Regions from separate parts of the Candidatus Pelagibacter sp. PS_17 genome, predicted to be linked through region 1. Evidence: riboswitches for the same ligand, from Rfam matches in the RefSeq annotation. Region 1 holds a riboswitch; each other region holds the start of a gene.
The links. Region 1 has a riboswitch for S-adenosylmethionine ahead of AC5SML_RS03380 (O-acetylhomoserine aminocarboxypropyltransferase/cysteine synthase family protein). Riboswitches for the same ligand answer to the same signal wherever they lie in the genome.
Positions count from the first base shown of each region.

Region 2: linked by a shared signal. The riboswitch ahead of AC5SML_RS04095 (OsmC family protein) and the one ahead of AC5SML_RS03380 (O-acetylhomoserine aminocarboxypropyltransferase/cysteine synthase family protein) in region 1 are both predicted to bind S-adenosylmethionine.
Region 3: linked by a shared signal. The riboswitch ahead of AC5SML_RS01785 (homocysteine S-methyltransferase family protein) and the one ahead of AC5SML_RS03380 (O-acetylhomoserine aminocarboxypropyltransferase/cysteine synthase family protein) in region 1 are both predicted to bind S-adenosylmethionine.

Region 1 covers NZ_CM182073.1:643,602-648,013, forward strand. The annotation lists gene argC (N-acetyl-gamma-glutamyl-phosphate reductase) at 1-997, opposite strand, end outside; gene rpsI (30S ribosomal protein S9) at 1,032-1,481, opposite strand; gene rplM (50S ribosomal protein L13) at 1,483-1,944, opposite strand; SAM riboswitch class V at 2,084-2,152, shown strand; gene AC5SML_RS03380 (O-acetylhomoserine aminocarboxypropyltransferase/cysteine synthase family protein) at 2,157-3,485, shown strand; gene AC5SML_RS03385 (COX15/CtaA family protein) at 3,478-4,412, opposite strand, start outside.
Region 2 covers NZ_CM182073.1:762,469-766,880, forward strand. The annotation lists gene AC5SML_RS04080 (aminotransferase class IV) at 1-511, opposite strand, end outside; gene AC5SML_RS04085 (hypothetical protein) at 604-789, opposite strand; gene AC5SML_RS04090 (NAD(P)/FAD-dependent oxidoreductase) at 815-2,158, opposite strand; gene AC5SML_RS04095 (OsmC family protein) at 2,276-2,827, opposite strand; SAM riboswitch class V at 2,832-2,896, opposite strand; gene AC5SML_RS04100 (homocysteine S-methyltransferase family protein) at 2,900-3,961, opposite strand; SAM riboswitch class V at 4,028-4,092, opposite strand; gene AC5SML_RS04105 (DUF1737 domain-containing protein) at 4,388-4,412, opposite strand, start outside.
Region 3 covers NZ_CM182073.1:334,745-339,156, forward strand. The annotation lists gene glnA (type I glutamate--ammonia ligase) at 1-136, opposite strand, end outside; gene AC5SML_RS01775 (YbaK/EbsC family protein) at 283-762, shown strand; gene AC5SML_RS01780 (DMT family transporter) at 759-1,646, shown strand; gene AC5SML_RS01785 (homocysteine S-methyltransferase family protein) at 1,639-2,547, opposite strand; SAM riboswitch class V at 2,557-2,620, opposite strand; gene AC5SML_RS01790 (2OG-Fe(II) oxygenase family protein) at 2,709-3,299, opposite strand; gene AC5SML_RS01795 (sulfite exporter TauE/SafE family protein) at 3,329-4,075, opposite strand; gene AC5SML_RS01800 (molybdenum cofactor synthesis domain-containing protein) at 4,094-4,412, shown strand, end outside.

The DNA of each region.
Region 1 (4,412 bases):
AACCATATTTGATATTCATATTTTGTATTGCTTGACCTGCCCCACCTTTAATCAAATTATCAATAACAGATAAAATAATAACTCTATTTTTATACTTAGTTTTACAAATTACTATAGAGCAATTATTTGTGTTAATTACATCATTTGTACTTAACAATGAATTTGTTTTTAAAATTTTAACGAATCTGTTTTTTGAATATTGACTCTTTAAAGTGTTTTCTAAATTTTTAATACCTACACCTTTGTTAAGGTCTAAGTAAATAGTACTAAGTATCCCTCTAAACATTGGTGTTAAATGGGGTGTGAATGTAAAAGAAAATTTCTTTTTAGTATAGTTTTCGATTTCTTGTTGAATTTCAGAGTTATGTCTATGGAAACCCACACCATAAGCGCTTAAGGATTCATAAAGATTTTTTTCCTTATATTTTTTATGCACACCTCTTCCAGCACCAGAGTAACCAGATTTTGAATCTATAATAACATTATCTGTTTTTATTAAATTTTTCTTAACTAATGGAATAAGTGGTAAAAGTATTGATGTTGGGTAGCAACCTGGACATCCAATAATATTAAATTTCTTTAATTTGTCACCATTGATTTCTGGTAATGAATAAATTGATTTTTTAATATTTTTGACAGATCTGTGTTTTTGTTTGTACCATTTTAGATAATTTGATGCTTTATTAAGTCTAAAGTCTGCAGCTAAATCAATTAATATATTGTGTTTTAATAAATCATTTGAAATATCTTGTGCTTCACCATTAGGTAGAGCTGTAAAAACAAGGTCTATGTTTTTTAAAAGTTCTTTATTGTATCTAATAATTTTAGGTAATTTTTTTGAACTTAATGATTTTTCATAACTAGAGATATTTTTTCCAACAGACGTATTACCACAAAGATATTTAATGTTAACATTGCTGTGTTTAACTAATAATTTAATTAATTGAACACCAATATAACCTGTAGATCCAGCAACTAAAACATTAAGCTTAGGCATTTTTTTATTATAGCAGTTTAGAGTTAAAAAAGAATTATCTTTTCGAGAATTGGAAGCTTCTTCTTGCTTTTCTACGACCAGGTTTTTTTCTTTCAACTGATCTAGAGTCTCTTGTATTAAGTTTTTCTGTCTTAAGTACTGCTCTATTCTCTGAATCAAATAAGATTAATGCTTTAGCAATACCATGAACCATTGCACCAGCTTGACCTGTGTGACCACCACCTGCTACGCTACATCTTACATCGTAATCAGTTGCTTGGTTTATAATCTCAAATGGTCTTGTGATTTGCATTTTGTGACTTCCACTTGTGAAATACTCATCCATAGTTCTGCCATTAACGTAAATTTTGCCTGTACCTTTTTTCACCCAAATTTTTGCAATAGATTTTTTTCTTCTACCAGTTGCGTATTTACTATCTTTAAAATCTAATTTAATTTTAGGTTTTTTTGTAGAAATTTTATTTGGTGTAGCTGCTGTTTCCATATTAATTTCTTATTAAATTTTTACTGTTTAATTTACCTAGGTCTAAAAGTTTTGGGTTTTGTGCTGCATGAGGGTGTTCTTCACCAGCATAAATTTTTACTTTAGTTAACTGTTTTCTTCCTAGAACTCCCCCAGGTAACATTCTTTTAATAGCTAATTTTAATGTTTCACCAGGTTTATTTTTTTCTAATAACTTTTCAGGAGTAATTTCTTTAATTCCACCTGGGTGACCAGTATGTCTATAATATTTTTTATCTTTAAATTTTTTTCCTGTGAACTTTGCTTGTTCAACATTTTTAACAACAACAAAATCACCATCATCCATGTGAGGTGTAAAAGTTGTTTTATTTTTTCCTCTAACAATCATAGCAATAATAGAAGCCAATCTGCCAACTACAGCATTTTTAGCATCTATCTCAAACCAGTTACTGTTTAAATCACCACTTTTTAGAAATTTTGTCATTGTGCGAGGATTAATACTATTATTAGATATAATGTCAATTTTATATTTCCCTTGCAATATCTTGCTTAAATGATATTTTTATATAGCCGATTTGTTCCTATTGCAGGCTAGTTATTGCTAAAAAGGATTTTTTACCCACATTATCGGTAGGCGCATTTGAACTGTATTGTACGCCTTGCATAAAGCAAAAGTACTAAAAAAGGAGTATTAAGATGAGTACAAAAAGACAAAACCCTGAGACTATAGCTATACATGGTGGTGATTATAGAAGTGATCCAACAACCAAAGCAGTAGCAGTTCCAATTTATAGAACAACATCGTATCAATTTGATAGTACTGAACATGCTGCGAATTTGTTTGCTCTTAAGGAATTTGGAAATATTTATACAAGAATAATGAATCCAACAAATGATGCTCTTGAAAAAAGAGTTGCTTCATTAGAAGGAGGATTAGCCTGTTTAACAGTAGCATCTGGACAAACCGCATCAACTTTTGCAATTTTAAACGTTGCACAAGCTGGAGATAATATAGTCAGCTCTACGGATTTATATGGAGGTACTATTTCGTTATTCACGCATACATTAAGTAAACTTGGTATTGAAGTTAGATATGCAGACCCTTCTGACCCAAAAAACTTTGAAAAAGCTGTTGATGATAAAACTAGAGCTTTTTATGGTGAGACTTTACCAAATCCTTATTTGAGAGTTTTTCCAATTAAAGAAGTTTCTGATATTGGTAAAAAATACAATATACCATTAATAATGGACAACACAGCTGCCCCTGTAATTTGCAAACCTTTAGAACATGGTGCTGCTGTAGTAGTTTATTCATTAACAAAATATATAGGTGGTCACGGTACAGTTGTAGGTGGAGCTTTAGTTGATGGAGGTAATTTTGATTGGACAGCTGATCCCAAAAGACAACCTTTATTTAACGAACCTGACGCAAGTTACGGTGGAGCTATATGGGGAAAAGTGGTTCCAGAATTAACTGGGGCTAATGTTTCTTTTGCAGTAAGAGCGCGGGTTACATTACTAAGAGATCTTGGTTCTGCCCTATCACCTGACAATGCATTTGGAATTATTCAAGGGCTTGAAACTGTTGCTCTTAGAATGAAACAACACTGCTCAAATGCATCAAAAGTTGTTGACTATTTAAAGAAAAATAAAGAAGTAACAAGAGTAATCTATCCAACAGAACATGAAGGTAAAATTGCTGATCGTGCTAAAAAATACCTTAATGAAGGAAATGGTGGTTTAGTTGGTATTGAGCTCAAAGGTGGTATTGAAGCAGGTAAGAGATTTATCGAGTCTTTAAAAATGTTTTATCATGTTGCAAATATTGGAGATGCAAGAAGTTTAGCAATTCATCCTGCAACAACAACTCATAGTCAGTTAACAGAAAAAGAATTGTTAGCCTCAGGTGTAACTCCTGGATACGTAAGATTATGTATTGGTATTGAGCATATAGATGACATTATTGAGGATTTAGACCAAGCTTTAAATAAATCTTCTAAAGGGAATTTGAAAGCAGTTAGTTAGAGTTTTTATATAATATCAAAAAATAAGAACTCAAAACTAATATTGAACCTAGCTGGTGTAGTGAAGCGTATGTAATCTCTACACCAGAAATCAAAGTTATAATTCCTAAAAAAATTTGAAACAAGATAGCAACATCAAAAAATAATACATATTTAAAATCATATTGTTTTTTAAAATAGATAAAATTTAAAATGATTATAAAAAATAAAAGCAAATATGCAGTTGATCTATGCAAAAATTGAATAATTGATGGGTTGTTAAATAATTGAGTAGTAATTAAATCACCATAACTAACATCATTTGGAAAAAAACTACCATTCATATCAGGCCATGAATTATAGATAAGACCACCATCTAAACCTGATAAAAAAGCACCCAAAACAATCTGTAAAACTATCAATTTAAGTATGAATAATAAAAATAAATTTGGAATTTTATTTTCAAATTTCTTAATTTTATGAATATCTAAAATATACCAAAAAATTAAACATAAAATAAATAAGGCCAAAGATAAATGAATGCTAAGTCTAAAGTGACTAACGTCATTATTTTCAATTAATCCACTAGATACCATATACCAACCGATGAATCCTTGAAGACACACAAGAAAAAAAATCCAATAATATTTATTAGAATAATGCAGAGTTTTTTTAAAATAGAGAGTAAAGAAAAGCAAAGGCACTAAAGTAAACAAACCTACAAATCTTGCTAACAATCTATGAGCATACTCCCAATAAAAAATTACTTTAAATTCATCTAAGGACATGCCGTAGTTAATATTTTTATATTCAGGAATTTTTTTGTATTCTGTGAAATAAAAATTCCACTCATTAATATTCATAGGTGGGAGTATTCCAGTAAAAAGCTCCCAAGCTGTGATTGATAAACCAGAGTCTGTTAGTCTAGTAAGACCACCGACAGCTACCA
Region 2 (4,412 bases), 120 kb from region 1:
CAAGCATACCGGTGACTAAATCCATCCAATGATAATTTTTAATAGTAGGATCAACTGAACTTGGAGGAATTCTTGTTATATCGGTTAAATATACATCTAATCCTTTTTCAAAATCTTCTGGTTTAAGTATCCAACCAAAGGGTACTGCAAAAGCCATAAAACGTGGTGTCGCTTTTCGAGGATCTCTAACAAAATTTGGAGACATTCCTCTTGTTTGTATCATTTCAACATAAGAATCTTCAAGATCAGCTTTTTTAACACAGCCTGCTAATATTCTTTGTATTTCTTCACGACTAAGTCTGCATGGCATTCTCAGTTTTTCTGTTGATTTAAAAAAACGATCAATATGTTTATCTAATTGAAAAAATCTATCCTTCCAAACATGGACAACATCATATGTGGCATCAGATCTTAGAAAACCCCAATCTAAAATAGGAATTTTAGCTTCAGAAAGTTGAATGAATTCACCGTTCATCCATGCCGATCCTTTTGGAAAAATATCACTCACCAACAAACCCTACCAAAACTTAAATCAGGTGTCTAGGTGATGGAATTAGCTAACACTAAATAAGGATAAAGAGATCTTGAGAATGGTTAATATTGTTATTTAATAATCCAAAAAATGATATTTATTATATAAACCAAAATACCATAAAATAAGAACATTAGAAATTTGTCTTTTCCTGACTTTTCTTTCCAATTCAAAGTAAATAACGCAGCAGGTGATGCAACTAGTAAAATAACCCCAACAACAATTACCAATACTGATAAAATTATAAATACATTCATAAATTAATTTTTATCATATATTTTCTTAAATATTAAATCTGTCTTTAATTGCATAAAACCACACCGCTAATCTAAAATAAAATGTTCTTAACTGGGGGAAGATAAATTTCTTAGGTAATCCTTTATAAATTTTTGAAATATCTAACTCTTTACTGTTTGATAATACTAACTTAGACAATTGTTTTCCAGTCCAAGGAGCAGCACTCACTCCAACCCCATTATAACCAAATCCATAATAAATCTCTTCATTATCAATTTTACCAATGGAGGGAGTTAATTTTTGAGATAAAGCAATTAATCCCCGCCAATTATAATCAATATTAATATCTTTCCATTTAGGAAAAATATCTTTTAAAAATTTTTCCATTTTCTTAGACATATTTAAATTAGATTGATCACTGCCACTTAAATCCCCTCTAGTGCCAAATAAAATTCGGTTGTCAGGTAACTTTCGATAATAATATAAAAGATTTTTAGTATTAGCTATTGGAGAAAATGTTTTAAAATTATGTTGGTCAATTTCTTGCTTCGTTAAGGCTCGGGTGACAATAATATTTGAAATTACTGGTAAAATTCTTGAATTCATCTCTGGGATTAAGCCTTCTTGATAGAACCCGTTTGTTGCAACAACTATTTTTTTTGATCGAATAGATCCTTCTTTCGTCCTTAAAATATAAGCACCATTCTCTTTATCAATTTTATCCACTTTAGTGTGCTCGAAGATTTTTAATTGTTTAGATAAAGCATATTTTGCAATGCCATTAACAAATTTAAGAGGATTGATTGCAAAACCAGGTTTATAAGAAAAAGCTCCAAATTGCTCTGTGCCACCATGGCCAATTTTATCAAAGTCTTCTTTTGAATAAATCTCAGTTTCAATGCCAAACTCTTCTCTGTAAGCTTTGGCTTGTTCTTGAATATCTTTAAACTTATTTGGATGATGGGCTACAACGTAATTACTATCCCCCGTTACATCACAATCAATATTATATTCTTGTATAATATCTTTTGTATAATTTGAGCCTTCAACAGAGTTTTTAAAGAACTTTTTAGTTTCATCATTGCCGTAAATAGATTGCATCTTTTTAAAAGACATCTTACTTGGCGGTAGAGAACAGAAACCTGCATTACGAGATGAAGCCCCCCAACCTATTTTTCCAGCTTCAACTAAAATGACCTCTAAATTATGATTTTCTATTAAATTAATTGCACAGGATAAACCAGTGTACCCTCCACCTATTACAACAATTTCTGAGCTGACATCTTTATTAAGTTTATCTAGATTTAAATTTTCGCTTGAATGATCTTCCCAATAACTACTAACTGGGGTGTTAAATTGATAAATATCAGAATGATAAATATTTTTCATTAACAAGACCCTAGCACGCAATTAATACTTAATTCTAGTCAAACTTCTAATTTTTTAGGATTTGAAATGAACTTAAAAGACTTAAGCCCTATTTTCATAGGGCTTAAATTAGATTAGTTAAGCAGCACTTGCTCTTTGCTCTATGTGCTCTTTATTATTAGAACTTGAAGAAACCTTTTGAAACAATTTAATAGGAACTCCTTTTGATAAAATATCTAATACCGGGCAATGTGTATTTACCGTATCAATCAATTTATCTATTTCTGCTTTAGGTGATGAAGATTTAATATCAACAGTACCAGAGATGGATTGAAAGCCAGGTCTAGTGTTTTTATTTAAAGCTAAAAAACCCTGAAGATCTAATTCACCTTTTAATTTAACACTAACACTCTCAATATTAATACCCGCTGCTGTAGCAAATGCTTTATAGGTTATCTCCTGACACGTTGCTAACGCTGCTAATATTAACTCTACTGGGCTCGGACCTTCGTCTTTACCACCAAAACTTTTGGGTTCATCAACAACTAATTTATGCTCTCTAAGAGTGACTACAGATTGAAGTCCTTCTTTAAGAATTGAGTTGCTTTCATATTGGACCAAAGCATTTTTGGGGTTGGCTGTAAAATCCTTCTGTAGATTGCTTATTGTTTCTTTTAGATTGTTACTCATTTTTTTTCTCCTGTTTTAGTGCTTCGACATATGTCAGGCGCACAATTTAGTTAAATGCCCTTCTTAATTTATTTACGCTTTGTCTCCATATTCAGTCATATGTTTTGGAATTCTTTTATTTTTTCCATACATAAAATGATTTTCCATGTTCTCTCGATATTTACTTGCTGGAACAGTTAAACCAATTGACTCAGCAACTTCCCTAATCAACATTGGGTTTGCTCCACAGCATACTCCAAGGTAATTAATACCTAGCTCATAAGCATCTTTTGCAAATTTACCTATTTCATATCTATTACAAAAGTGTGGGTCCAATGCTGTTGGAAACGTTCTTCCATGAGGCGATGGACATGCACAATTACTTCTGTCCGGTAGGTTAAAAAATGTTGGGTAATCTTCACTGGTTCTATAAGGAATAGGTAAAGCTCCAACATGGCATTTAACTGCTTTTCTAATTTCTTTTAAAAAAGGAAACATAGTAGCAGGTCCTCTAAAACAATTTAAACCTACAACATCGGCCCCTAATTGCTCTAGCTCTTTACAAGTATCAACAACTGATTTTCCATCTCTCATTTTATTTTCACCCATTGGGGATATGGTTAATACAGTTGGTAAACCTGTTTTTTTCATAACTTCTAAAGCTTTAAAAGCTTCTTCAGCATAATAAAAAGTTTCACCAATTAACATATCAGCACCTTCTTCAACGGCCCAACCAATCATCTCTGTAAACATTCCTTCAACTTCTTTTTGAGATTGTGGATCATTATGTTTCCAGATATTTGAATTTGAAATATTACCTGCCATCAAATTTGGTTTTGATCCTTTAGGAGTATCTAGTGCTACTTTTTTAGCAATTTTTAATGCTGAACGATTTAGTGGTTCGAGAAGTTCTTCCTTACCAATAACACGCATTTTTTCTCTGTGTCCATTATAAGTAAAGGCCTCAACTACATCAGATCCTGCGTGTTGAAATTCTCTATGTAAGTTCTCTAAAACTTCAGGATGATCTAATGACACCATTGGGACAAATTCCCCTGATGACATGTAGCCACGTCTTTCTATCTCAAATAAAAAACCTTCTGCGCATATAACCGGTCCTTTATCTAATCTTTCTTTTAATTTATTTGTGCTCATTTTTTTTCCTCTTGTTTTGGAGAAAAAAGGTCACAAAATAATAAGAGGTTATATTCATAGGCCTCTTTTCTCCTTTTTAGTGCTTAAGCAAATGCAGGGCGCACAATATGGTTCAACTGCCCGGCTTAATTTTATGAAAGATAAAAAAAAACCACCTGTCTAAAGCGGTGGTTGAAGCGTCGCTTTAGCAGGATTTGTAACGCGCTCTGCAATTTAACTTAAATCAGCGCAACTAAATATAATCAACTTTCTCTCAAACTGTCAATTGAAAAAATAAATAATAGTTAAAATTATGAGAATAATGACAATCCAAATACTAAGATTAGTTAAGAATTGCTTTAATTTAGAATTAGATTGTAGAAAAGCTGGGAGTACTAATAAGAGTATCCCTAGCATATAAACAAAGGGTATTATCTGATCTGCCATTTATATCAATGATAGCTTCATCTTT
Region 3 (4,412 bases), 310 kb from region 1:
CATTTAACATTTCTTCATCAACGATAGTGTGATCCATTGTTAAATGTTGAAGTTTTCCTCGAGGGTCAGTAAATCTTAAATCAACAAATTCAACTTCTTTTTCCTTCATGAATTTTAGAACATTGGCAGCAGTCATAGTTTCTCCTTTTTTAAATTTTGTGGTCAATTAATAACAAATGTTTCTTTAATAATATTGCTTGAATAATAAATATCACCTATGCGTTTTTTACATATGAATTACAACATTATTTGTTAAATTATCAATCAATTATTAGTTGAAATATGAGCTTATTAGATAAAGAACCTGTTAAAAGAGCTGAAAAATTTCTTAAAAACTTTGACCAATCCTTAGAGGTAATAGTTTTAGAAAATTCAGCAAGAACAGCACAGGATGCAGCAACAGCTTTAGCTTGTGATGTAGGTGCAATTGTCAAAAGCTTATTATTTAAAGCGGAAAATACTTTTATATTATGCTTAGTAGCAGGCGATAAGAGGTGTTCATTAAATAAACTAAAAAAAGTTAAAGATAAAAAAGATATTTCAATGGCATCACCAGAAGAAGTTAAGACACAAACGGGCTATACAATAGGGGGTGTCTCACCTGTTGGGCATTTAGAGAGAATTGAAATTATAATAGACAATTCTTTAGAAAGGTTTAATGAATTGTTTGCTGCAGCAGGACATCCAAACTGTGTATTTAAAACAAACTATAACGATATTCAAAAGATTACGAATGGAAAAGTTGAAGATATAATTGAATGAGACAACCTAGATTAATTGATTATACATTATTAGTAGTTTTAGCTTTAATATGGGCATCAGCTTTTTTTAATATCAAAATTGCAACAGAATCTTTTGGACCAATTACAATTGCATTCTTGAGAGTTTTTTTTGGATCAATTCCAGTATTATTATTATGCTTTTATAAAAAAATTAAGATTGAAGCATTTTCCAAAGATTGGTATTGGTTTGCTATAATAGGATTTGTCAATTTGGTATTACCTTTTTTCTTAATAGCTTACGGTGTAAAATCTGTACAAAGTAATTTGGCAGCAATCTTAATGTCAACAACACCCTTGAGTTCAACAATATTGGGTCACTTTTATACAAAAAATGAAAAGTTCAATTTAGTTAAAACTTTTGGAATACTAATTGGTTTTTCAGGTATTATTTATTTGTTTTCAGATAATTTATTAATAAATGATAGTAATTTTATTTCTGCGTTATTAATATTGCTTGGGTCAACTTGTTATGTTATTGGAGGAGTTTTAACTCTTAAAATTAGTAAGAAAAAAAATGAAAATGTAACAGGCTCTATATTAATTTGGGCTATCCTAATTTTAATACCATTTGTTTATTTTATTGAAAAACCATGGAATTCAATTCCAAGCATTGAATCTACAATATCAGTAGTTTATTTAGGAATGGTTTCAACAGGTGTTGCTTGGTTGCTAAGATTTAAAATTCTAAAAGATAATGGTCTTATATTTCAATCACAAGTCTCTTACTTAATTCCAATATTCGGTACTATATTGAGTTATATTTTTTTAAAAGAAATAATAACACCTAAAATTTTATTATCTTTATTAGCAGTTGTTGTTGGAATTTACTTTGTTAAAAAAGCAGATCAAAAAAAAACTACTTAAACTGAACCATTTCTTTAATATGAGATGGTCTTGTTTCGCAACATCCACCTAAAATAGTAGCACCAGCATTTTTAAATTTTTTAACAAAATTTGCCATCAATTCGGGTGTTAAATCTTTTCTTTGACCCAAAAATTCATTTGGGTTACCAGTTTTACTGACATTATAACTATTAGTATAACCATCTTTAGGATTAGTTGTCACAAAAGCATTAAGCTTAAATCCAAACGGAACACCTAAATTTTTTACTTCTTCTAAATTTTCATAAAAGTTTTCAGGTGAAACACAGGATAAAATTAATCCTAGTAAATTATTATGTTTAATATTGTTAATAATATCTGATATTTTTTCACCACTTGGAAGATTTATTCCTTCAGAAATGTGAGCACCTATTAAGTATGGCTTATTAAATTCTTCAATTGCTTCAATTGCTAATTTAAACTCTTTTACACTAGACAAAACATCTAAGTAAAAAAAATCAATATAAGGATCTAATAATTTTGCTTGATCATAAAAATTTTGCTTAATTTCATCATCTGGTCTTGTATCTTCTTCGTATGTTAAATATTGAGGTGGAAGACCGCCTGCAATTAACACGTTAGGATGTTGTTCTTTAGCTTTCTGAGCTATTTCACCAGCTTTTTTGTTTAAGTATTCAAACTTATCTTCAATTTTATTATCACGTAATCTTATTCGTCTAGTAGTAAAGGTTGCTGTAACAATAACTTCAGCACCCGCTTTAATAAAGTCTAAATGTGTGTCTAGTAAGAGTTGATGGTATTCTTCTTTTAAAACAGCATTTGCACTCCACAATGTGCCGTTTGGCTTCATACCACGAGCTAACAATTCTTGTCCCATACCACCATCTAAAATTCGTGTTGTTTTAAAAAAATTAATATCCATTTTTATTCCTTACTTTTTTAGTGCTTTAGCTCTATGCAAGGTGCACAATACAGTTCAACTACCTTTACCAATTATATAATGATTTCCTTTTTAGCAGTTAGCACCTGCAATATGGATCAAATCGGTAAAATATTTATATATCTATTAGACTGATTAGTAAATCACTTCTTGAATAATATTTTAGCATTAAATGAGAAGGATCTTCTCTCACCATCAACGTTAAATGGATAAGCTGTGTGCATTAAATAATTTGGAAAAATCAATAGGTCTCCTAATTTAGGGTTTAAATTATAGATACTTTTACTTAAAAAGTTTTTTTGACCATTAATAAAATCAATAGTTCCATTAGTTTTAATCTTTTTATTCTTAACTAATTTATTTTGATTCATATCTTTTGGGATTTTAAGATATCCAACACCTGACAGTTGTCCTTCATGATAATGAATTGGATTATATTCATTTTTTAATTGCCTAACCACCCATAGATTTATTATCTTAATTTCTTTAATTTTTTTAACGCCTGACTTATCAAGGTAAACTTTAATATTTTTTAGTAATTCTTTAGACAAACTCTTATTAATTAAAGTTTTGGGTATCTTAATTTCATTCCTAATTTGACTTGCAAGTTTAGAGCTATAATCATTTTTTTTAGATAATTGAGACTTATCAATGTGATTATTTAATATAGTAATAATTTTTTTGGATAACTTTGTTTTTCCTATAGTGGGTCCAAATGCTCTAAATATTTTCATAATCTTTCTATAATAATTTAATACTTCTGTTATGCAAACAACTTCAGTCCCATTCGAATAGCGACAAATATGACAAGTCCTGATGTCACTAGAGCTAATATTCTTGCAGGAAAAATTTTAAGATTTAAATAGTTTCCAAGCTGGCCGCCTATTAAAACAAAAAAAAATAATGGCCAATAATCATAAATTCCATTTATTGTTGATGCCTTTGTAAATTGGCCAGCAAGTCCTGATAAAGAATTAATCAGTATGAATAATGATGCTGCTGTTGCAATGTTTTTTGCTTTATCTACTCTAATTAATAACAATATAGGGCTTAAGAAAATTCCACCACCAATTCCAACTACACCAGACACAAATCCAATAGATGCACCAATTAATATTGATAATATTTTTGGTATCTTTTTATAAACTTCAATTTTTTGATCAAAAGATTGAAATTTCATGAGAAGTAGAACTCCTGCTAGTGCTAAGACTAAAAAAAGTAAAATTTCAAAAATTTCTTTATCTACTGATAAAGATCCTCCTATGAATGCAAGTGGCACAGATGATATCAAATATGGGGTAAGGATCTTAAAATTGATATTTCCAGCTTTAATATAATTTATACAATTTCCTGATACGACAATAATATTACAAAAGAGAGCAATTACAGGAAAGATCAAGTAAGGAATATCCCAAATTAATAGAAGGGCTAGATAGGTAGAGCCACCACCAAAGCCAACACTTGAATATAAAGTTGCTGTTAGAAGAAATAAAAATGATAATATAATCATGAAAATTATTTTAAATTTATGATTGTAAATATAGCACTTTTAACTGTTACGGACACCAGAACTTTTGAGAACGATAAGTCTGGTGCGATCTTAGTAAAAAAAATAGAGGAGGCTAAACATAAATTAATAGATAGAAAAATTTGTAAAGATAACAAAGATGACATTATTAAAATCCTTAAAGATTGGATTAATCAATCTGAAATAGATGTTGTAATTACAACAGGGGGCACTGGGCTTACAGGTCGAGATATTACACCAGAGGCAGTAAACGAGATAGCTGACAAACATATACCAGGTTTTGGAGAGGTGTTTAGAACAATAAGTTTAAAAACAGTTG